DNA from 2 places in the Streptomyces sp. NPDC006798 genome. Region 2 is predicted to be linked to the other one. Evidence: riboswitches for the same ligand, from Rfam matches in the RefSeq annotation. Region 2 holds a riboswitch; the other holds the start of a gene.
What was found. Region 2 has a riboswitch for glycine ahead of gcvT (glycine cleavage system aminomethyltransferase GcvT). Riboswitches for the same ligand answer to the same signal wherever they lie in the genome.
Positions count from the first base shown of each region.

Region 1: another riboswitch for glycine. It lies ahead of gcvP (aminomethyl-transferring glycine dehydrogenase); the one in region 2 lies ahead of gcvT (glycine cleavage system aminomethyltransferase GcvT).

Region 1 covers NZ_JBEYIS010000094.1:35-11,531, forward strand. The annotation lists partial or broken gene ABZ714_RS33740 (DUF881 domain-containing protein) at 1-135, shown strand, start outside; gene ABZ714_RS33745 (type II CAAX endopeptidase family protein) at 90-848, opposite strand; gene ABZ714_RS33750 (glutamate--cysteine ligase) at 1,090-2,604, opposite strand; gene ABZ714_RS33755 (hypothetical protein) at 3,215-3,805, shown strand; gene ABZ714_RS33760 (DUF5999 family protein) at 4,207-4,404, shown strand; gene gcvP (aminomethyl-transferring glycine dehydrogenase) at 4,496-7,387, opposite strand; glycine riboswitch at 7,572-7,668, opposite strand; gene ABZ714_RS33770 (PRC-barrel domain-containing protein) at 7,816-8,202, shown strand; gene ABZ714_RS33775 (DNA polymerase IV) at 8,109-9,605, opposite strand; gene ABZ714_RS33780 (MerR family transcriptional regulator) at 9,677-10,237, opposite strand; gene ABZ714_RS33785 (bifunctional nuclease family protein) at 10,457-10,930, opposite strand; gene ABZ714_RS33790 (MerR family transcriptional regulator) at 10,984-11,497, opposite strand, start outside.
Region 2 covers NZ_JBEYIS010000024.1:10,776-22,272, forward strand. The annotation lists gene ABZ714_RS18175 (ABC transporter permease) at 1-363, opposite strand, end outside; gene ABZ714_RS18180 (ABC transporter substrate-binding protein) at 534-2,303, opposite strand; gene ABZ714_RS18185 (ABC transporter permease) at 2,429-3,433, opposite strand; gene ABZ714_RS18190 (enhanced serine sensitivity protein SseB C-terminal domain-containing protein) at 3,996-4,787, opposite strand; gene ABZ714_RS18195 (enhanced serine sensitivity protein SseB) at 5,175-6,014, opposite strand; gene ABZ714_RS18200 (AAA family ATPase) at 6,152-6,823, opposite strand; glycine riboswitch at 7,233-7,326, shown strand; gene gcvT (glycine cleavage system aminomethyltransferase GcvT) at 7,498-8,613, shown strand; gene gcvH (glycine cleavage system protein GcvH) at 8,772-9,149, shown strand; gene glyA (serine hydroxymethyltransferase) at 9,170-10,444, shown strand; gene ABZ714_RS18220 (L-serine ammonia-lyase) at 10,670-11,497, shown strand, end outside.

The sequences.
Region 1 (11,497 bases), on a different contig from region 2:
GCGGGCGGCGCCCGGGGTATCCAGGTGATGGACCAGCGGCTGATCTCCACCAGCGCCTCCACGGGATCGGGCCCGGAGGGGTCCCTCACTCAGGGCGTGGGCAGCCAGTCCACCTTGCCCGCCAGCAGGGCGTAGCCGACGAACGCCACGATGTCGAGCAGCGCGTGGGCGACGACCAGCGGCCCCAGCCGCCCCCACTTGCGGTACAGCAGCACGAAGACGACGCCCATCACCACATTGCCGATGAAGCCGCCGATGCCCTGATAGAGGTGGTACGAGCCGCGCAGTACCGAACTCGCCAGCAGCGCGGCGGTCGGGGTCCAGCCCAACTGCCCCAGCCGGTGGAGCAGATAGCCGACCACGATCACCTCCTCCACCAGGGAGTTCTGGATCGCCGAGAGAATCAGTACCGGGAACTTCCACCACACATCGGGCAGGGACTCCGGAACGACGGTCAGATTGAACCCCGCCGCCCGGGCCAGCAGATAGAAGGCCAGACCGGCGCTGCCGATCCCGGCGGCGAGCAGGGTCCCCCGTCCCAGATCGGGCCAGGGGCGGGCCCGGTCGAAGCCCGTCGCGCGCAGTCCGCCGACGCCCTCGCGGGTGAGCAGATGGGCCACCAGCGCCACCGGGACCAGCGCCGTCGCGATCCCGAAGAGCTGCCAGGCCAGATCCAGCCAGGGGCGTCCGGGGGCGTACGAGCCGTTCAGCGTGGCGGCCTGCTCGTTGAGGCCGCCCGGCCGGGTCAGCGCCCCGACAAAGCTGATCAGCGACGACAGCGCGCTCGCGCCCAGCGAGAGCGCGAGGACCAGCAGCAGCTCGGAGCGGAGCGTCTTCCGGGACAGCACCCCCTCCCGCGGTCCCGCCCCCGGCCCTTCCGGGGGAAGGGAACCGGCCACCCGTCCCGCCTCCGTCGCCACCCTTGCCTCCCGTCGGCCGCCTACCGCTGTCCGGGCTCATCCCATCACAGGAAAGTCCGGAGACCGGCCGCGGCACCGGCCCCGGCCCGCGGAAAGTCCCGCACGGCGAACGGCCGGAACCGGCCCGGCGGCGGTACGGCCCGGCGGCCGTACCGCCGGCCCGGGCGGTTCAGGCGCTCGGGCCGGGGAATCCCACGGGCCAGGTATGGACCGGCTCCCCGTGGTGCATCAGCTCCCGGTAGCGCCGGGTGGTGGCGGCCAGGGCCGCGTCCCGCTCAAGACCCGCCTCCAGGGCCCGGTGATAGGTCTCCGCCTGCCACGAGGCCCCGTTCATCCGGCGCTTGCACCGCTCCTCGATCACCCCGAGATAGCGGTCCCGGTCGGCGGGCTCCACATTCCACGCGTCGAGTCCGGCGGCGGCCAGCGGCAGCAATTCGTCCCGGACCAGCTTGGCCACCGGCACCGTGGTGATCCCGCCCGTCCGGCCGGGGCGCGGCCACTTCAGCTCGGCGTCGATACCGTCGCGGCACGCGGTGTCGAAGTTCTCCGCCGCCGTCTCGAACGGCAGCCTGCTCCACACCGGCCGCTGCTCCTCGGCCAGCGCCCGGACCAGGCCGTAGTAGAAGGCGGCGTTGGCGACGACATCGGTGACCGTGGGGCCCGCGGGCAGGACCCGGTTCTCCACCCGCAGATGGGGCACCCCGCCCGCGACCCCGTACACCGGCCGGTTCCAGCGGTAGACCGTGCCGTTGTGGAGGACCAGTTCGTGCAGTGAGGGCACACCGCCCTCGTCGATGACCCGCAGCGGCTCCTCCTCGTCGTCACAGATCGGCAGGAGTGCCGGGAAGAACCGCAGGTTCTCCTCGAAGAGGTCGTACGCCGAGGTGATCCACCGCTCCCCGAACCAGGTACGCGGTCTGACACCCTGTGCCTGCAACTCCGGCGGACGGGTGTCGGTGGCCTGGAGGAACAACGGCGGCCGCGACTCCCGCCACAGCTCCTTGCCGAACAGGAACGGGGCGTTGGCCCCCACCGCGACCTGCACGGACGCCACCGCCTGGGCGGCGTTCCAGACATCGGCGAACCGGTCGGGGGTGACCTGGAGATGGAGCTGGACGGAGGTGCAGGCGGCCTCGGGCGCGATGGACGACGAGGCGCAGCTCAGCCGCTCCACCCCGTCGATGTCGAGGGCGAACTCCTCCCCGCGCGCGGTCACGATCTGCTCGTTGAGCAAGGTGTAGCGGTTGTCGGCGGACAGGTTGCCGCTGACCAGATCGTCCTGCTGCAGGGTCGGCAGAATGCCGATCATCATGATTCCGGCACCGACTTCGTTGGCCTTGCGGTCGGCATATCCGAGACCGGCGCGCAGTTCCTCGGCCAACTGGTCCAGAACGCGCCCACCGAGCCGGTGGGGAACGATATTGACCTCCAGGTTGAACATTCCGAGTTCGGTCTGGAAATCATGGCTGGCGATCCGCTCCAGCACTTCCGCATTCATCATGCGCGGCTGCCCGTCGGCGCCCACGAGATTCAGTTCGATCTCCAGCCCCATCAGATTCTTGGGACGGTCGAACCGCTCCTCGGCCAACAATCGCCCGAGCCCCGCCAGGCACTGCTGGAGCTTTCTCCGGTATCGCCGGCGATCGGAGAACTCGAAACCGTCCGGCGCGACCTTGTCCCCCATGAAGTGTCCTTCCTCGGGTGGCTGCGACAGGGTCCGCGGGCCCACCTCCCAAGGGGCGGCCCGGCGGACTCCGGGACGATAATGCCCAGACTGATTGATCCGTAACGCGGCCGGGGCGGGGCGGGACCGCTAGTGTGGCATCCGTCACCGAACGGCTCATGCCGAAGCGGCGGCGAACGGTCGGCGAACCCCGCCTCCGCCGGTCCGTACCCCCTGGGAGACGGGTTCCGTGGCTGGTGACAAACGCCGACAGGTTTCGGCCTACCGCGCCGGGGGCAAAATACCTGGCCGCCGCCGGGGGTTCCGCGAAGATACGGCATGCCCGCTCGATCGATGAGGCCTGAATCCGCCTTGTCGACATCCACGGAACGCGCTAGCGGAATCACCGTACGAACATGAGTGTTATAAACTCTGCAAACGGGCGGCGAGTTGGCCCGGCGGCCTTTTCCGGTCCCCCGGGATCCCCGTGCCTTCGACCGACAGCGCTGTCGGAGCCGACGACACCGGCACCCGCCGGTGCCGTCGTCGCGTGCCGGCCCCGGCACCGCGTGACAGCACCGTCGGCGCACGCCCAGGTTCACCGTGTCTCCCGAGCGAGAGGCGACCCACCATGCCGCTGCATGTCCTCCCGGCCCCCGCGCCTGCCCTTCGCAGCGTTCTCGCGGCACTCAGTACCCCATCCGCGGTCCGCGAGGGCCGTCCCCCGGCACTCAGGTCCGTCCAGGGACCCGTCAGCCCGGAGTGCCCGCTCCCCGTCCATGTGCTCGACCAGGTCGACCCGCACACCACCGCCGCCCCCGGCACCCGCCTCCTGGGCTGGCGTTTCCTGCTCCGCGGCGACGGCGCGACCGTCGCCGCGGCGGAGACCCTGCTCACCCCGGACGGCTGGACGTTCTCCCACTTCTTCGAGGGCCCCTATCTGGCCTCCACCGAACTCGCCCTGCGCCAGGCGGAATCGTCGGCGACCCCGTTCCAGCCACGGCTGCTCTCCGTTCCGGCGCTGTACATGCTGACGCTCTGGCTGCACGCCGAACCGGAGGCGGACGCCTCGGACGCCGGGCTGGGCCCGGCCGATCTGCTGGTACCCCTCGCCCCGGCCCCGCCGGGGATCGCCGCCCACCGGCCGTACGAGGTCGCCGAACTGCTCCCGGCGATGACCCTGCGACTGACCCCGGCCCGGCTCCTCGGCTCGCCCGCCTGACTCCGGGCGGCGGCCCGCCGCCCCCGACCGGCCGGTCCCGCCACCGACACGTCTCCCCCCGCCCGGCCCGGTCCGCCCCCGGCGCCAGGCGGCGGTGCGCCCCGTGACCCCGCGACAGCGGCTTCACGGGGCGCGCCGCTTTCCGGCCCCGGCCGCCATGGGCCAGAACGGGCTAGTCCGTTGTGACCAGGCCCCAACCATCCGAAAGGACAGTCCGGTTGAGCTGAACCATCCGCGCGGGTGATACGTCTCTCACCAGAGAGACGAGGTGTCGTGAAATCCCTGCGGAACAACGCCCGTGGGGCAACACTGGGATCGGACCGAGAGAGATACGGGGGGCGGCCATGAACACTTCATCGAGCCGCAGGACACTGATCACACCAGAGCGAAAGAACCCGCCCATGTGCCAGCACCAGCCATCGTGCCCGACAGCGGACTCAGCCGACCGGGACGCCGCCCGACTGGTGGCGCACCACCCCGAGCAGGGCTGGAGCCTGCTCTGCAACGGCGTCCTTCTGTTCGAGGACACCGGTGAGCTGCTGCCGGACGGGCAGATCATCGCCCCGCACCGTCCGCTGCTGACCGCGCACGCGGCATAGGGCCTCCGGGGGGGAACGACCGGGGGCCGGTCGGGGTGCGTACGCACTCCCCGAACCGGCCCCGTGGCATTTCGGCCGTGCCCGGCCGGGCTCAGCCCTCGTAGGCGTCCGGCGGCGGGCAGGAGCAGACCAGATTACGGTCCCCGAAGGCCCCGTCGATCCGGCGCACCGGCGGCCAGTACTTGTCGGCGGCGCTCACGCCGGGCGGGAAGACCGCCTCGTCCCGGCCGTACGCGTGCTCCCAGGCCCCGCCCAGCGCCGCCGCGGTGTGCGGCGCGTTCCGCAGCGGGTTGTCGTCGGCGGGCCAGACACCCGTCGCGACCTTCTCGATCTCGGCCCGGATCGCGATCATCGCCTCGCAGAAGCGGTCGACCTCGGCCAGGTTCTCGCTCTCGGTCGGCTCGATCATCAGCGTCCCGGCGACCGGGAAGGACATCGTCGGCGCGTGGAAGCCGTAGTCGATCAGCCGCTTGGCGATGTCGTCGACGGTGACGCCGGTCGCCTTGGTCAGCGGACGGAGATCGATGATGCACTCATGGGCGACCAGCCCGCCGGGGCCCGTGTACAGCACCGGGAAGTGCGGCTCCAGGCGCTTGGCGATGTAGTTGGCGGCCAGCACGGCGACCTGAGTGGCCCGCTTCAGCCCCTCGCCGCCCATCAGCCGGACGTACGCCCAGGAGATCGGCAGGATGCCCGCCGAGCCCCAGGGGGCGGCGGAGATCGGGCCGACGCCGGTCTCCGGTCCCGCCCCGGGCTGGAGCGGGTGGTTGGGGAGGTAGGGGGCGAGATGCGCCCGGACCGCCACCGGGCCCACACCGGGGCCGCCGCCGCCGTGCGGGATGCAGAACGTCTTGTGCAGATTGAGGTGCGAGACGTCGCCGCCGAACTCACCCGGCTTGGCGAGGCCGACCAGCGCGTTCAGATTGGCGCCGTCGACATAGACCTGGCCGCCCGCCTCGTGGACCCGGGCGCAGATGTCGGCGACGTGCTCCTCGAAGACGCCGTGCGTCGACGGGTAGGTGATCATCAGTACGGCGAGTTCGTCGCGGTACCGCTCGATCTTCTCCCGCAGATCGGTGACGTCGATCTCGCCGTCGTCGGCGGTGGCGACCACGACCACCTTCATGCCCGCCATCACGGCGCTGGCGGCGTTGGTGCCGTGCGCGGAGGACGGGATGAGGCAGACGGTCCGGCCCGCGTCCCCGTTGGCGCGGTGGTAGGCGCGAACGGCGAGCAGCCCGGCGAGTTCGCCCTGGGATCCGGCGTTGGGCTGGAGGGACACCTTGGCGTAACCGGTGACCTCGGCCAGCCGCTCCTCCAGCTCGTGGATCAGGGTGAGATAGCCCGCCGCCTGGTCCGCCGGGGCGAAGGGATGGATTTGGCCGAACTCGGGCCAGGTCACCGGCTCCATCTCGGTGGTGGCGTTGAGCTTCATGGTGCAGGAGCCGAGCGGAATCATCCCCCGGTCCAGCGCGTAGTCCCGGTCGGCCAGCCGCCGCAGGTACCGCAGCATCGCGGTCTCGGAGCGGTGCTGGTGGAAGACCGGGTGGGTCAGATAGTCGTCGGTCCGCAGCAGGTCCGCGGGCAGGGTGTCCTCGACGGACGCGTCGAGGGCGTCCAGGTCGAGGGCGGCGTCGGCGCCGAAGGCGGTGAGGACGGCCCGGAGGGCGGCCCGGTCGGTGGTCTCGTCACAGGCGATCGACACCAGGGAGTCGTCCACCGGACGGAGGTTGACCCCGCCCTCGCGCGCGGCGGCGACCACATCGGCGGCCCGCCCGGGTACGCGTACCGTCACCGTGTCGAAGTACGCGCCGGTGACGACCTCCGCCCCGCTCGCCGCCAGACCGGCGGCGAGCAGGGTGGCGTAGCGGTGGGTGCGCCGGGCGATGGAGCGCAGTCCGTCGGGGCCGTGGTAGACGGCGTACATCCCGGCCATCACCGCGAGCAGCACCTGGGCGGTACAGATGTTGCTGGTGGCCTTCTCGCGGCGGATGTGCTGTTCGCGGGTCTGGAGGGCGAGGCGGTACGCCTTGTCGCCGTCCGCGTCGACGGAGACGCCGACGAGACGGCCGGGCAGGCTGCGGGCGAACTTCTCCCGGACCGCCATGAATCCGGCGTGCGGGCCGCCGAAGCCCATCGGGACGCCGAACCGCTGGCTGGTGCCCACGGCGATGTCCGCACCGAGTTCGCCGGGGGAGGTGAGCAGGGTGAGGGCGAGCAGATCGGCGGCGACGGTGACGACGGCGCCCAGTTCGTGCGCCCGCTCGATCAGCGGCCGGAGGTCGCGTACGGCGCCGGAGGCACCGGGGTACTGGAGGAGGACGCCGAAGACGCCCCGCTCGGCGACCTCGGCCGGGATGCCGTCACCGAGGTCGGCGACGACGACCTCGACCCCGGTGGGCTCGGCCCGGGTCTCGATCACGGCCAGGGTCTGCGGCAGGACGTCGGCGTCGACGAGGAAGACGCCGTCCTTGACCTTGCCGACCCGGCGGGAGAGCGACATGGCCTCGGCGGCGGCGGTGCCCTCGTCGAGGAGGGAGGCCCCGGAGGTGGGCAGCCCGGTCAGCTCGGCGATCGTGGTCTGGAAGTTCAGCAGCGCCTCCAGCCGGCCCTGGGAGATCTCCGGCTGGTAGGGGGTGTACGCGGTGTACCAGGAGGGGTTCTCCATGACATTGCGCAGGATGACCGGCGGGGTGAAGGTGCCGTAGTAGCCGAGGCCGATCATCGACGTCAGTACGGAGTTGCGGTCGGCCAGCGACCGGAGTTCGGCCAGTACCTCGGGCTCGGTCCTGGCGTCCGGCAGGCCCAGCGCCCCGGCGCTCTTGATGACATCGGGCACCGCGGCGGCGGTCAGCTCGTCGAGCGACCCGTATCCCACCTGAGCCAGCATCTTGGCCTGGGCCTCGGCGTCGGGTCCTATGTGGCGCTGCTCGAAGGGGATTCCCCGCTCCAGCTGCCGGAGAGGGATGCGGTTGGCGGTCATACAGGCGGCCTCCTGGTCTGCGTCAGACCCGGTGAGGGGCACCCGAGGCGGATGCCCGGGACGGCCTCCCCCTCTGTCATCTCAACCTGAGAGCTTCACCGGCCGCCCGTGGCGGGGGCGCTCCGGCTTTCACCGTCGGTGTGGGCGGATGCCGTCCGGCGCCCGCCCCACTTTCCAGAGTGACCTCGTCCACGCGGTACAGGTGCCTGAGAGATTCCGGGGAGGAGTTGCTCCTTCGGCGCCACCGTCGTCCTGCCGGTGGACTCTCCCGCGCGGGGTCAGCAGCCGCTGCCAGCCTACCAGCGGACTCTTCGGCAGGTGAGGCCCGTGATCGCTCGAGTGGCCGACGGCGGCGATCTGCTTTCTCGTGGTCCTCAGGGGTTCTCCTCAGGCTTTTCCGGCAGTGGGTACGACCTTCTGGAGGGACCGTGCAGACCGACATCGATCCGCGCAGCCTGATCGGCCGCAAGGCGTACGACCGCGACGGCGTGAGGATAGGGACCGTCGACGAGGTGTATCTCGACGACGCCACCGGTTCACCCGACTGGGCGGCCGTCCGTACCGGTCTCTTCGGCCGGGACTCCTTCGTCCCCCTCGCCCCCAGTACGGTGGTCGGCGACACCCTCCGGGTCCCCTTCGAGCGGTCGCTGGTGCGGGCCGCCCCGGACCTCGGCATCGGCCGCCATCTCTCCCCCGCCCAGGAACTCCAGCTCTGCCGCCACTACGGCATCGACGTCTCCCCCTCGTCCGCGTCGGGACCGGCCTCCGACCGCTCCTCCGGTACGGCCGCCGACGACGGGGGCGCGCCCGGCTGATCGTCCGCCGCCACCAGCGGCAGCGGACCGGACGGCGTCAGCTCCGGATCCTCCACCCGGAAGGTCCGGACCCGCCCGACCGGCCCCTGCGGCACCTCGAACCGTACGGTGACCCGTCCGACGCCGCTGCCCTGGACCCAGCCGGGCCCGTGGGTCGTATGGGTGACGTCCTGCCCCGGCGACCACAGCGGTACGGTGGGCGGCCCGGGGGCCTCCGTACCGGTACCGGTCTCCGCCGGGCCCTCCGCCGGGCCGCCGCGGGCCGCCTCGCCCACGCCGTCGTCCGCCGGACCCGCGGCCCCCGCCCCGGGCACTCCGCCGCCGAGCACCTCCGCGGCCTGGGCGAACAGATCCTCCTGGGTCCAGTCCGTCAGCCCGGAGACCCCCACCCCCAGCAGCCGTACGCCCCCGGTGGTGTCCACACCCTCCAGCAGCCGCTCGGCGGCCTCCCGCACCACCACCGGGTCGTCGGTGGGCCCCCGGAGCGTCTCCGACCGGGTCAGGGTCGAGAAGTCGTATCGCCGGACCTTGAGCACGATCGTCCGGCCCGAGTGTCCCGAGGCGCGCAGCCGCCGGACGCAGCGGTCGGCCAGCCGCTCCACTTCCAGCCGGATCCGCAGCCGGTCGTGGAGATCGATGTCGAAGGTGTCCTCCACCGAGACGGACTTCATATCGCGCTCGGCCACCACGGGCCGGTCGTCGTGGCCGAGGGCCATCCGGTACAGCGACGCGCCCTGGGCCCGGCCCAGCAGCCGGACCAGCTCGTCCTCCCCCGCCTCCACCAGTTCGGCGCAGGTGGTGATCCCGCCGCGGCGCAGCTGCTCACCGGTGGCCGGACCGACACCGGGCAGGGTCCGTACCGAGAGCGGCCCCAGCAGCTCGCGCTCCGTGCCCGGCTCGATCACCAGCAGTCCGTCCGGCTTGGCCCGCTCGGAGGCCACCTTGGCTATCATCTTCGACCCGGCGAGCCCCACCGAGCCGGTCAGGCCGGTGACCCGGGCGATATCGGCCCGCAACCGCTCGCCGGCCGCCCGCGCCGAGGCCGTGTCCCCGGCGGCTCCCGACGCCTCCAGGTCGACGAACGCCTCGTCCAGGCTCAGCGGCTCCACCAGCGGCGACACCGCTCCGAGCAGCCGCATCACCTGCTCGCTGATCGAGCGGTAGAAGGCGAAGCGGGGCACCAGATACGCCGCGTTCGGCGCCAGCCGCCGGGCCTGGGACATCGGCATCGCCGAATGGACCCCGAACCGCCGCGCCTCGTACGACGCGGTGGCGACCACACCGCGCGGGCCGAGCCCTCCGACGATCACCGGCTTTCCGCGCAGGCTCGGCTTCGCCGCCTGCTCGGCCGCGGCGAAGAACGCGTCCATGTCCAGATGCAGAATCGTCGGAGCGGATCTCACAGCTCCGATGCTGCACTACGCCACTGACAACGCCCGGTCGCGGTCCGCCACGACACGGCCCGGGCCCCCGGTCAGACCGCGCGGTCGCGCCGTCTGCGGGCCAGTTCGTCGGCCGGATTGTCGCCGGGCAGCGTCTCACCGGTGTCGACCCGCTCGCCGTGCAGCCGGGACAGGGCCGACTCGACATCGCGCCAGACCACCCCGACGGCGATCCCGAAGACTCCCTGGCCGCCCTGGAGGAGATCGACGACCTCGTCGGGCGACGAGCACTCGTAGACCGTGGCGCCGTCGCTCATCAGCGTCATCCGCTCCAGATCGGCCAGCTCGCGGCCGCGCAGATGACGGACCGCGGCCCGGATGCTCTGCAGCGCGACACCGGTGTCGAGGAACCGTTTGACGATCTTGAGGACAACGACGTCACGGAAGCTGTAGAGGCGCTGCGTACCCGATCCGTAAGCGGGCCGGACACTCGGCTCGACCAGTCCCGTACGGGCCCAGTAGTCGAGCTGGCGGTAGGTGATCCCCGCCGCCGCACAGGCCGTCGGCCCCCGGTAGCCCACCGTCTCCTCCGGAGTCACGGGCTCCACCGGCTCCCGTCCACCGCCGTGGAGCGGATACGGCCCACTCTCCACCGGACTCCGTCCGGTGGCGCCCCCCACCGCACCGTCGCCGCTGCTTCTCACGCCGACCCTCCATCCTTGACCTGCCCACTCGACGGTAGGCAGTCACCAGGGGTGCGTCAACGATCGCCACACTCGGCACGCCGAGTGATAATCACCCTGAGGGTGGTTTCCCGCGCCCCGGTCCGGGGTAAGGCTAGTCGAATGGGCATATGCCAATCGGGGGAACGGTCACTGGCTGTTGGTCCCGAAGTCCTCGGGTGAGATCTGGTCGAGGAACTCGCGGAACTTCTCCACCTCGTCCTCCTGCTCGTCCGGGATCGCGATCCCGGCGTCGTCGAGCACCCCGTCGCTGCCGTAGATCGGCGCGCCGACGCGCAGGGCGAGCGCTATGGCGTCGGAGGGGCGGGCACTGACCTCGACCCCGCTGGCGAACACCAGTTCCGCGTAGAACACGCCTTCGCGCAGATCGGTGATCCGGACCTCGGTCAGCTCCTGGCCGAGCGCGTCCAGCACATCCTTGAACAGGTCATGGGTCAGCGGTCTGGCCGGTGCCATGCCCTGCTGCCCGAGGGCGATCGCGGTGGCCTCCCCTGGACCGATCCAGATGGGGAGGTACCGATCGCCTCCCACTTCTCGCAGGAGCACGATCGGTTGATTGGAGGGCATCTCCACCCGGACGCCCACAACGTCGAGCTCATTCACACAGCAACCCTAGGCCGTGCCCGGCCCCTTTGGATAGTCGGGCACGGCCATGATCATTGGATCCGCACCCCGAGAGAGGTCTCCATCAGGGCCGCGTGGAGCTGTACGGACAGGCCCGCCAGCTCCCTCGCGGTGGCCTCGGCACGGGCTCTGGTCTGCGGATTGCGATGCCGCCGCAAGGGTGCCACCACCTGTTCCACCAGCCCGGCCTCCCGGTCCGCGGCGGCCCGCATCGCCCGCAGATGACGGGGTTCGAGCCCGAAGCGGCCCAGTTCCGCCACCAGCCGGGCCACCGTCACCGCACCGGCGTCGTACGAACCGTCGGCGGCGGCCACCAGCAGACCGTACGACTCCCAGTCGGCCAGCTCCTCGGCCGACACCCCGGCCGCCGCCAGCAGCTCGGGCCGGCCCACCCGGGCCGCCGTGGGTCCCTCGGGCTCCACCAGGGCCACCGGCCCGGGGCCGACCCCCGGCGCGCTCTCCGCGCCACCGGGCCCGGAAACATCACGCGGCGTTCCCGGGGCGGGCAGCTGAGGCTGCTCCCCCCGGGCCACGGCGTCCAGATGT
Region 2 (11,497 bases):
CGCGAGCGCGAGGGTGACCGGGATGGCCTCGGTGAGCTGCGGCCAGACCGCCTGCTCGGTACGGAAGGAGTAGCCGAAGCAGGGGGCAGGGCACTTGGTCACATCGGTGCCGTTGGCGTACTCCCGGCCGGCGAAGATGCCCTGGACGAAGTTCCAGAACTGCACCAGTACCGGATCGGCGAGACCCAGCTTCTTCCGGATGCCCTCGATGGCGACGGGGTCGGCCTGCTTCCCGGCGAAGAGGTACGCCGGATCGGAACCGGCCCACTTGGGGAGCACGAAGAAGATGACGAAGGTCGTCAGGGTGACGACCATCAGCATCATGGCGACGGCGAACAATCGCCGGATGACATAAGCAAGCACTGTGCGCGGCCCGGCGGCGGCACCGAGCCCGGGTTACGGGTTCGGGGGCCGCCGCCCGAGGCCATCACCTGCCCTTCGGGACTGGCGGGTTGGGCGTTGGTGGGGTGGTGCCGGTGGTGACCCGCGCCTGGGGCAGCGGGTCACCACCGGGATCCTCGTTGAGCGGAGGACTACTTGACGACGCCCAGGGTGACGTAGTCGTAGCGACCGCTGTACGCCGCCGTGGAGTAGGCGTTGGTCAGTCGCGAGCTGCGCCAGGTGATGTTCTTCTCGTAGACGAGCGGCATCTGGACGGCGAGGTCCGAGACGGCGTGGTTCATCTGCTTGTAGATCTCACCGGCCTTGTTGGGGTCGGTCTCCAGCAGCGCCTGGTCGAAGAGCTTGTTGATCTTCGGGTCATTCGTCATCGACATGTTGTAGTTCGCGTTGTCCGCGATGAAGCGACCGTCGATGATCGGCTGCGAGAAGCCCTGGCCGGTCGGGAAGTCGGGGCCCCAGCCGGTCATGATCAGACCCAGGTTGCGCTGCTTGACGACCGCGGGCGAGCCGGTGATGCTCGACGACTCGGCGCCGTCGATCGGGTCGACCTGGGTCTTGATGCCGACGGCGGCCAGCGACTGCTGGAGCGCCTCGGCGGCCTGGACCTCACCCGGGTTGTTGCTGCGGGCGCTGATGTTGGTGGAGAAGCCGTTCGGCTTGCCGCACGCCTGGAGGGCCGCCTTCGCCTTGGCGGTGTCCGGCTTGCCCTTGCGGGCGAGGACGCCGTACGGGTCGTAGTCGTCGGAGCCCTTGACGTCCTTGGGCAGCATGTTCGGGGCGATGTCGCCACCGGCCTGCGGGCCGCCGCGGACCTGCTGGATCGAGGCGAAGTCGGTCGCGTAGATGACCGCCTTGCGGCACTCGACGTTGTTGAACGGCGCCAGGGTCGAGACGATGTCGACATAGCGGACGAAGCTCGTCTGCATGTTGTCGACGTTCTCCTTGTGCTCCTTGAGCGCCTTGGTACGGCCCGCCTGGCCCATCCCGGTGGCGTTCAGGTCGAGGTCGTACTCGCCCTTGATGAGCAGCTCGTCGATCGCCTCGATGTTGGAGTTGATGGTGACCGTGATCTTGTCCGGCAGCGCCGGGCGGATCGGGTCCGACGCCTTCTGCCACTTGTCGTTGCGGACCAGGCTGATGCTCTTCTTGGGCTCGTACTTCTCGAACTTGTACGGGCCGGAGGAGAACGGCTTCAGCTGGTACTTGGCGGCCGTGTCCTTCTCCTTCTTCACCGGAGAACCGGCGGGCATCGCCAGCATCTGCTCGAAGTCTCCGTTGGCCTTCGGCAGGTTGAAGACGATCGTCTTGTCGTCCGGGGTCAGGATCGCCTTCAGACCCAGCTTGTCCGGGGTGGTGTCCTTGTACGGACCCTTGTACGTGCCGGTGGGGTCGAGCACCTGGCGCAGGTACTGCGGGCCGCCCGGGAGGACGTCCGCGGCCCAGACGCGCTGGATGCCGTACTTGATGTCCTTGGACGTGATCGGGGAGCCGTCCTCCCAGGTGATCCCGTCCCGGAGCTTGTACGTGTAGGTCTTGCCGTCATTGGTGATGACGGCCTTCTCCTTGGCCAGGTCCGGCACCAGCTCGGCGCCCGCGGCGCCCGGCTTGGTGGCGTAGGTGACCAGCTGACGGGAGTAGAACCGGGAGAAGTCCCAGGCCATGCCGTAGTACTGGCGCTGCGGGTCGGCCGAGTCCAGGTCCTGCTTGCCGATGAACTTCAGCGTGCCGCCCGCCTTGGTGGACGGGTTCGCGATGCCCGTGGCACCGGCGTTGAAGCCCGCGCCCTTGCCGGCCTTGTCGTCGTCGCCACCGCCACCACACGCCGCGGTGGCCGTGAGGGCTGCGACGACGAGGGCCGCCACGGCGATCCGCCCCGGCCTCGACGAACGTTGGGGAGTCATGGTTACTGCAACCTCCGGGGTAGCGCGGTCCCTGCTCGACGCCGGGAAACCATCGGGAAGCCGCCTGACAGGTCTGGCAGGGGCACGTTCAGTTGTCTGCGGCCGGGCGGGGCCGCCGGGGGCGCTCACCGGGTGCCCTTGGGGTCGAGCGCGTCCCGCACGCCGTCGCCGAAGAGGTTGAAGGCCAGCACCGTGATGAAGATCGCCAGTCCGGGGATCACCATGAAGGTCGGATCGGACTCGTAGGTCTTGACCGCCGTGGAGAGCATCTGCCCCCAGGACGCGGTCGGCGGGCGGACGCCCGCCCCCAGGAAGCTGAGCGCGGCCTCGGTGAGGATGTTGGTGGGGATCATCAGGGTCGCGTAGACCGTGATCGGCGCCACCAGGTTGGGCAGCAGTTCCTTGAAGAGGACGTACCGGCGTCCCGCGCCCAGGCTGCGGGCGGCCTCGATGTACTCCTTCTCCCGCAGCGAGAGGGTCTGGCCGCGCACGATACGTCCGACGTACGGCCAGCCGAAGAAGCCGATCACCGAGACCAGGATCGCGATTCTGACGCTCGATCCGGTCAGTCCGAAGAGGTCGTTGGGGAGGACCGCGACCAGGGAGATGATGAAGAGCAGCTGCGGGAAGGAGAGCAGCATGTCCATCACCCGGCTGATCACCGCGTCGACCCAGCCGCCGAAGTAACCGGCGACGATGCCGAAGAGGGTGCCGAGGATGACGGCGACCACGGCGGCGAGGAAGGCCACCAGCAGGGAGATCCGGGCACCGTAGACGACCCGGCTGAAGACGTCCCGGCCGGTGTTGGGCTCGACGCCCAGCAGATGCTCGGAACTGATGCCGCCGAAGTCGCCCTTGGGGGTGTTGAACAGCGGGTCCAGCTTGTCCTGGTGGAACTTGTTCGGCGGGTGTCCGAAGAGGTCCACCAGGACGGGCGCGAAGACCGCCACGAGTACGAGAAGGATGACAACGATGCCGCCCGAGAGCGCCAGCTTGTCCCGCTTCAGCCGGGACCAGGCGATCTGCCGCAGCGACCGCCCTTCGACCGACTTCCTGACTACATCCGCCGCGACATCGGCGGCCGCGGTCTTCTCCGCGTCCGCGCTCGTGTCGTGCACTGGTGCCGTCATCGTGGTGGGGACCCCTCTCGGCCGGAGGTGACCGGCCCGTACCCGCCGCTGTAGCGGCTTGGTTCTCAACATCTGGTGCGCATGGAGCAGTTGGTACGAGACGTACGTTTTGGTCCGATGGCACACGGGGACGAATTTCCCCCTGGAGCGGGAGTCTTCAACGCTCCCTCGATCACCCGCCAGACCTCCAGGGCAATGGTTGCCCAAACGTGATGCGTGTAGAGGGATTCCGTTATGCGGACGTTCACCCGGGCTGAGCGGAGCCCCATCTCCTCGCGAAACGACAGGAGTTGAGCCAGTATCCGATTATCGAACAGATTCATTCCTGCGATTCCAAGGCGGGAAAGGCGCAGAACTCCCGTATTCAGCGGGGCAGGGCCGAGTCGGGCCGGAATCCTTCGGAGGAATCGACAGCGCGTACGACCGGGGTGTGTGGCAACGACATTCGGCCGTCGAGGGGCGTCCGGTACCGGGTCTCACCCTGTGGAAGGGGATGCGTGGGGCGGCCGGGCCGGATGACAGCTCAGTGTCAGCCGGGGGTGAGGGCGGCGGGCCGGGCCGGTCAGCGGCCGGGGGCCGGGGGGTAGCCGTAGCCGCCGGCCGGGGCGCCGGGTGCGGCGTGGGCGTCGCGGTCGTAGAAGGGCCGGGCGTTGGCCCGCAGCCACATCCCGACGGGGTCGTACTCGTCGGAGAGGGCGACGGTGGAGACGGGGAGGCCGTCGGGGACGGCGGCGATGGACTGCTGCATCATCGCGCGGACCGCGTCGACGGAGGGGCGGCTGGTGTCGTAGAGGTCGAGGCCGATGGCGAGATAGGGCGCGCCGAGGGCGGGCTGTACCCAGGCGCGCCGGAGGGAGCGGACGGCCGGGGTGTGGTGGGCGTTGCGGGAGAGGAGGGCGTAGAACTGGGGGATCTCTACGGCGGGTTCGGAGAGCCGCAGGGGGCCGGCGGGCATCCGGTCGAGTCCGGTGGCGATCCGCCGCAGGTCGGTCCAGGGGATGCCGACGCCGCCGCCGGGGGCGTGCGGATTGAGCCAGATGCCCCAGCGGTCGGGGTAGAGGGCGCGGGCGATGTCGAGGCCGGTGGTGGTTTCGTGGGCCCGGCTCCAGCCGGAGGCGGCCAGCTCCTGGGGGGAGGTGACGGCGGGCGCGTAGCCGAAGCCGTCGATCTCCAGATTGCCGTACTGGGCTTCGGGGGAGCCGGGGCGGCCGTGCCACAGCAGTAGCCAGATCCGGCCTGCGGCGGGGTCGGCGAGGGCGGCGAGGAGTGCTTCGTAGGCGTCGTAACGCCCGGGGGTGACCTGGCGGAGCAGGTGCTCGATCTGCCCGGTCGCGGCCGTGCCTGACGCGCTCACCACTGTTCCGCCCCTCCGGTCCAAGCCGTCAACCGCCGCTGGGCCCCGCGACCCAGACCGCCCCCAGCTTACGGCGCCCCCCTCCATTTGGTGATGCCGTTCCTCCGGGGTGCCGCGGACCGCCCCGCGAGGCCCCCGGTACCGGGTACGCCCTTTCGCCCCTCGCCCGGGAGTACGAGACCCCAGCCGAGCGCCCCGAGGACGAGAGCCCCTTCTCAAGCCGTGTGCCCCGGACCGCCTCGCCTTGCCCTGGCGCCGGAGAGGGCGAGTGAGCCGAAGGGGCGCGCCGTGTTCTGGAGGGAGAACGCGCGGGCCGCGAGGAAGGAGCGGCCGGGCACGATCGGCTGAAGAACACGGCTGAAGCGCCCCGGAGGCGAACCGAGCCCCCTAAAAGAAGGGCCTCTGTTGGGTGAGCCATTCGGCGACGGGGTCTTGGGTGTGGTCGAGGAAGACCATGTTGACCGGCCAGCGGACGGTGTGGCGGCCGAGGGCGCGGGCGAGGGCTTCGTGTGCGGTTTCGGGTGCCGTGCCGGGGGCGAGTTGGACGCCGATGAGGAGGGTGGGGTCGTCTCCTTCTACGGAGGCGAGGGCTCGGCGGGCGGTGAGGACGGTGCCGGTGGCCCGGAATTCTTCGGATGCGGCGGCGAGGAAGTCGACGGGGTCGTCCTGCCAGTCGGGTTCGAAGAGCCGGACCCGGCCGCCGCCGGAGGGGCCGTCGAGGGGGGTGTGTCCGGCGCGGCAGAGTTCGGCGACGGCGGGGGGCGGCAGGGGGACGCCGATGGTTCCGCCGGGGTTGACGGCGATGCCGACTTGGGGTGGGAGTCCGCGGGCGAAGTCGCGGGCGGGGGCGATGGTGCAGGGGATGTGGTCGCCGGCGCAGGCGAGGTATTGCTGTTCGGAGCTGAAGACGGGGACGTATGCGGCTCCGTCGAGTTCGATCATCGGCAGGTCGAGGTCGGGGCTGTCGGGTCCGCCGCCGTTGGGGAGGGGGATCCAGATCTGGCTGCGGCCGAGTACTTCGACGATCCGGGGTCCGGCGCCGGGGTGTCCGAGGGCGGCGGCGAGGGTTTCCTCGAGTTCGTTGACGGGCCAGGCGGGGTAGGGCCCGGTGAGCCCGTTCTCGTGGGGTGCGTGGGGTTGTTCGGCGGGCGGGCCGCCGGTGGGTCCGCCGTACGGCTCGGTGTGCGACCCGTCGTACTGCTGCCGCGTGTCCAGTCGCTCCGGCACGTTCATCCCTGTTCGCCCTCTCCCCCGGACCGCCCGGGTCCCCTTTGTGGTCCGGGGACGACAATAGGGCCTGCGGTACGGATCGGTTCGGGCGGCGGGAATTGGCTCCGGGCTCGTCCGGAGGTCCGCCGGGGGCGTTATCGGGGGGTGAAGCCGATCCGGGCGAGGGCTCCGGCCGCCGGGCGGTCGAGCAGGATCACGGAGGCGCAGCCGGTCGGGGCGCGGCCCGCCTCGGCGTCGGAGATGAGCCGTCCGGCGGTCCTGCGGTGTCGGGCGAAGGCGTAGCCGGAGACGCCTCGGCCGCGTTCGCGCTGGCCCTGGCGGGCGACGGCGGGTGGGACGTCGAGGAGGATCAGATGGAGGCCGGTGCCCCGGCGGCGGGCCTCGCGGGCGAGCCAGCGGCGGACCCAGGCCTGGGTGCCGCAGTCGTGGACGACGACGCTCTCGCCGGAGCGGAGGGCGCGGCGGAGGCCGGTGTAGTGGGCGAGGCGGACGAAGGGCCGGTACAGCGCGTAGGGGAGCAGCCGGGGCATCTCGGCGTCCCAGCGGTCGCGGGTGTCCTGGGAGTCTATGGCGGCGGCCGCGGCGGTCCGCTTGATCAGGGTGGACTTTCCGCTTCCGGGCAGTCCGGAGACCACTACCAGGTCGCCCGCGGCGAAGGTGAGCCCGCGCGGGCCTCGTCCTTCGCGGGCCCGTAGATCCCGCAGCACCGGTGGCGCGGTGGCCCGGAGCCGTTCGCGCGCGGGCGCCTGTGGCTGGGCGGGCACCCCCGCGGTCGTGGCGTAGGCGCTGGAGCGCTGCAACGTCATCACACCCTCCTCCCCCATGTCGGGTCACCCACACCTATGCCCATGGAGCGTCAACGGACCTTAAAGAAATGGTAATGAGATCCGAGCGTTTTTTCCGGCATTTCCCTTCTGTTTCCGGCCATTGCGTCGTGCGCCCCGGGCGTGCGCCGGGTGAGCGCCTCCCCTGGGAGGACCCTCCCGGCCGGTGCCGCGGTTCCCGCCGGCCGCCCGGAGCGGTCCGCCGGTGATCCGCGGGCGGCCCTCCGGAGGACCTCGGACCCGGCCCCGTACCCGACCGCGTACGCGGCCTCGCCCCCTCCCTCGTACGCGATCGTGACCAGGTGTCCACGCAGGGGAACAACGCCGCCGGGGCTCCCGTACTTCCCGGTCCGCGTGTAATGATGTGGCCGCCAACTTCATACCGGCCGCTTGAATCCGCGCGGGAGAGACCCGGACTCCGCTCCGGGCGCCGAAGGAGCAAGTTCCTCCCTTGAATCTCTCAGGCCCCGTACCGCGCGCGATGAGGCAGATCTGAAAAGCGGGCCGGTTCCACCGGCTCCACCCAAGGTGCAAGTCATGACCGTCCGTACGGCCATCCGTACGACGCTCGCGACGAACCTCTCAGGTTCCGATGACAGATGGGGAGGAACGTCCTCGTCGTCATGTCTTCTGCCATGCCCTGGGAGTAACCGTCCATGAGCACCGTCCCCCGCCGTACCGCCCTCGACGCCCTGCACCGCTCCCTGGGTGCGACGATGACCGATTTCGCGGGCTGGGACATGCCGCTGCGGTACGCCAGCGAGCGGGAGGAGCACCAGGCCGTCCGGACCCGGGCGGGCCTCTTCGACCTCTCCCACATGGGTGAGATCACCGTCTCCGGCCCCGGGGCCGCGGCTCTGCTGGACCACGCCCTGGTCGGCAATATCTCCACCATCGGCGCCGGCCGGGCCCGCTACACCATGATCTGCCGTGAGGACGGCGGGATCCTGGACGATCTGATCGTCTACCGCACCGGCGACACCGAGTATCTGGTGGTCGCCAACGCGGGCAACGCGCAGATCGTGCTGGACGCGCTGACCGAGCGGGCCGCGGGTTTCGACGCCGTGGTCCGCGACGACCGGGACGCCTACGCCCTGCTGGCGATCCAGGGCCCCGAGTCGCCCGGGATCCTGGCCTCGGTCACGGATGCCGATCTCGACGGGCTGAAGTACTACGCGGGGCTGCCGGGCACGGTGGCCGGGGTCCCGGCGCTGATCGCCAGGACCGGCTACACCGGTGAGGACGGCTTCGAACTCTTCGTCGCGCCGGAGCACGCCGAAGGACTGTGGCGGGCGCTGACCGAGGCGGGCGCGTCCGCCGGTCTGGTGCCGTGCGGTCTGTCCTGCCGCGACACGCTCCGCCTGGAAGCGGGCATGCCGCTCTACGGGAACGAGCTGACCACGGCGCTCACCCCGTTCGACGCCGGTCTCGGCCGGGTGGTGAAGTTCGAGAAGGAGGGCGGCTTCGTCGGCCGCAAGGCGCTGGAGGCCGCCGCCGAGCGGGCCGCGGACAGCCCGCCGCGGGTCCTGGTGGGCCTGGTCGCCGAGGGCCGCCGGGTGCCGCGGGCCGGTTATCCGGTGGTCGCGGACGGCGCGGTGATCGGCGAGGTCACCTCCGGCGCCCCCTCGCCCACCCTCGGCAAGCCGATCGCCATGGCGTACGTCGACGCGGCCCACGCCGTGCCCGGCACGCCGGGTGTCTCGGTCGACATCCGGGGCAGCCAGGAGCCGTACGAGGTCGTGGCGCTGCCGTTCTACCGGCGGCGGAAGTAGCCCCGGCGGGCGCCCGCCGGCCCACCACCCCCTTCCGCTCTCCCCCGTCCCCCTTCCTCCCCCGGTCCCCCCGTTTCCCCGGCTGACGTGACCAGACGCACGTCCCGGCGTACCCCGTCCGTTCATCCGCACCGTCCGCGTACAGGAGAATTCATCCCATGAGCAACCCCCAGCAGCTGCGCTACAGCAAGGAGCACGAGTGGCTGACGGCCGCCGAGAACGGCGTGTCGACGGTCGGGATCACCGAGTTCGCCGCCAACGCGCTCGGTGACGTCGTCTTCGCCCAGCTCCCCGAGGTGGGCGCGACGGTCACCGCCGGTGAGTCCTGCGGCGAGCTGGAGTCCACCAAGTCGGTGAGCGATCTGTACTCCCCGGTGACGGGTGAGGTCACCGAGACCAACCAGGGCGTCGTGGACGACCCCTCCCTGGTGAACAGCGCACCCTTCGAGGGTGGCTGGCTGTTCAAGGTGCGGGTGGCGGAGGAGCCGGACGATCTGCTCTCCGCCGACGAGTACGCCGAGTTCACCAAGAGCTGACGACAGGAATATCTACCGATATGTCGCTTCTCAATTCCTCTCTCCACGAGCTGGACCCCGATGTCGCCGCCGCTGTCGACGCCGAGCTCCACCGCCAGCAGTCCACCCTCGAAATGATCGCCTCCGAGAACTTCGCCCCGGTGGCGGTCATGGAGGCCCAGGGGTCGGTCCTCACCAACAAGTACGCCGAGGGCTACCCCGGCCGCCGTTACTACGGCGGCTGTGAGCACGTCGACGTGGTCGAGCAGATCGCCATCGACCGGGTGAAGGACCTCTTCGGCGCCGAGCACGCCAATGTCCAGCCCCACTCGGGCGCCCAGGCCAACGCGGCGGCGATGTTCGCCCTGCTGAAGCCGGGCGACACGATCATGGGTCTGAACCTCGCCCACGGCGGGCACCTGACCCACGGCATGAAGATCAACTTCTCCGGCAAGCTCTACAACGTGGTCGCCTACCACGTGGACGACGCCACCGGCCAGGTCGACATGGCCGAGGTCGAGAAGCTGGCCAAGGAGTCCCGGCCGAAGCTGATCGTCGCGGGCTGGTCCGCCTACCCGCGCCAGCTGGACTTCGCCGCCTTCCGCCGGATCGCGGACGAGGTCGGCGCGTACCTCATGGTCGACATGGCCCACTTCGCGGGCCTGGTCGCGGCCGGGCTGCACCCCAACCCGGTCCCGCACGCCCATGTCGTCACCACCACCACGCACAAGACCCTGGGCGGTCCGCGCGGTGGCGTGATCCTCTCCACCGCCGAGCTGGCGAAGAAGATCAACTCCGCGGTCTTCCCCGGTCAGCAGGGCGGCCCGCTGGAGCATGTGGTCGCGGCCAAGGCGGTCTCCTTCAAGGTCGCCGCGTCCGAGGAGTTCAAGGAGCGCCAGCGGCGCACCCTGGAGGGCGCGAAGATCCTGGCCGAGCGCCTGGTCAAGGACGATGTCACCGAGCACGGCGTCTCGGTGCTCTCCGGCGGTACCGACGTCCATCTGGTACTGGTCGACCTCCGCCACTCGGAGCTCGACGGCCAGCAGGCCGAGGACCGGCTGCACGAGGTCGGCATCACGGTCAACCGGAACGCGATCCCGAACGACCCCCGGCCGCCGATGGTCACCTCGGGTCTGCGGATCGGTACGCCGGCCCTGGCCACCCGCGGCTTCGGCGCCGACGACTTCCGCGAGGTCGCGGATGTGATCGCGGAGGCGCTCAAGCCGTCGTACGACGCGGCCGCGCTGCGGGCCCGGGTCACGGCCCTGGCCGGGAAGCACCCGCTGTACCCGGGCCTCACGCCCACCCAGCCGTAACCGTACATTCGTACGATTAACACGCTGGTGTCCTGGTACGGACCCCGGGGGCATCGCGCACACTGAGAAGTGGGCCGGTGCCCCCGCCGTACGCACGGGATCCACCGGATCCCCGCCCTCCGCCCCGTCCCGCCCCTTGTCGTCACCATCGGTCCACAACACCGGTCCCACCCGCACCACCCCGCGCGGCAGACAACGGCGTCTCCCCACCCTCAGGAGTTTCTCGTGGCCATCTCGGTCTTCGACCTGTTCTCGGTCGGCATCGGCCCGTCCAGCTCGCATACGGTCGGCCCCATGCGGGCCGCGCGGATGTTCGCCCGGCGGCTGAAGAACGAGGGACTGCTCGCCCCCACCGCCGCGATACGGGCCGAGCTGTACGGCTCCCTCGGCGCCACCGGCCACGGCCACGGCACGCCCAAGGCGGTCCTGCTGGGCCTGGAGGGCGATTCGCCCCGCACCGTCGACGTGGAGTCCGCCGACGAGCGCGTGGAGCGGATCAAGGAGTCCGGCCGGATCTCCCTGCTGGGCGCCCACGAGATCGCCTTCGACTTCGACGAGGACCTGGTCCTGCACCGCCGGGAGACCCTGCCGTACCACGCCAACGGCATGACGATCCGGGCGTACGACGCCGACGGCGGCACGGTCCTGGAGAAGACGTACTACTCGGTCGGCGGCGGCTTCGTGGTGGACGACGACGCGGTCGGCGAGGACCGGATCAAACTCGACGACACCGTACTGAAGTACCCCTTCCGCACCGGCGACGAACTCCTCCGGCTCACCGCCGAGACCGGTCTCTCCATCTCGTCCCTGATGCTGGAGAACGAGAAGGCATGGCGGACCGAGGACGAGATCCGGACCGGGCTGCTGGAGATCTGGCGGGTGATGCAGACCTGCGTGGCCCGCGGGCTCTCCCGCGAGGGCATCCTCCCCGGCGGGCTGAAGGTACGCCGCCGGGCCGCGAAGACCGCCCGCCAGCTCCGTGCCGAGGGCGACCCGGCGGCCCGCGCCATGGAGTGGATCACCCTCTACGCGATGGCCGTGAACGAGGAGAAC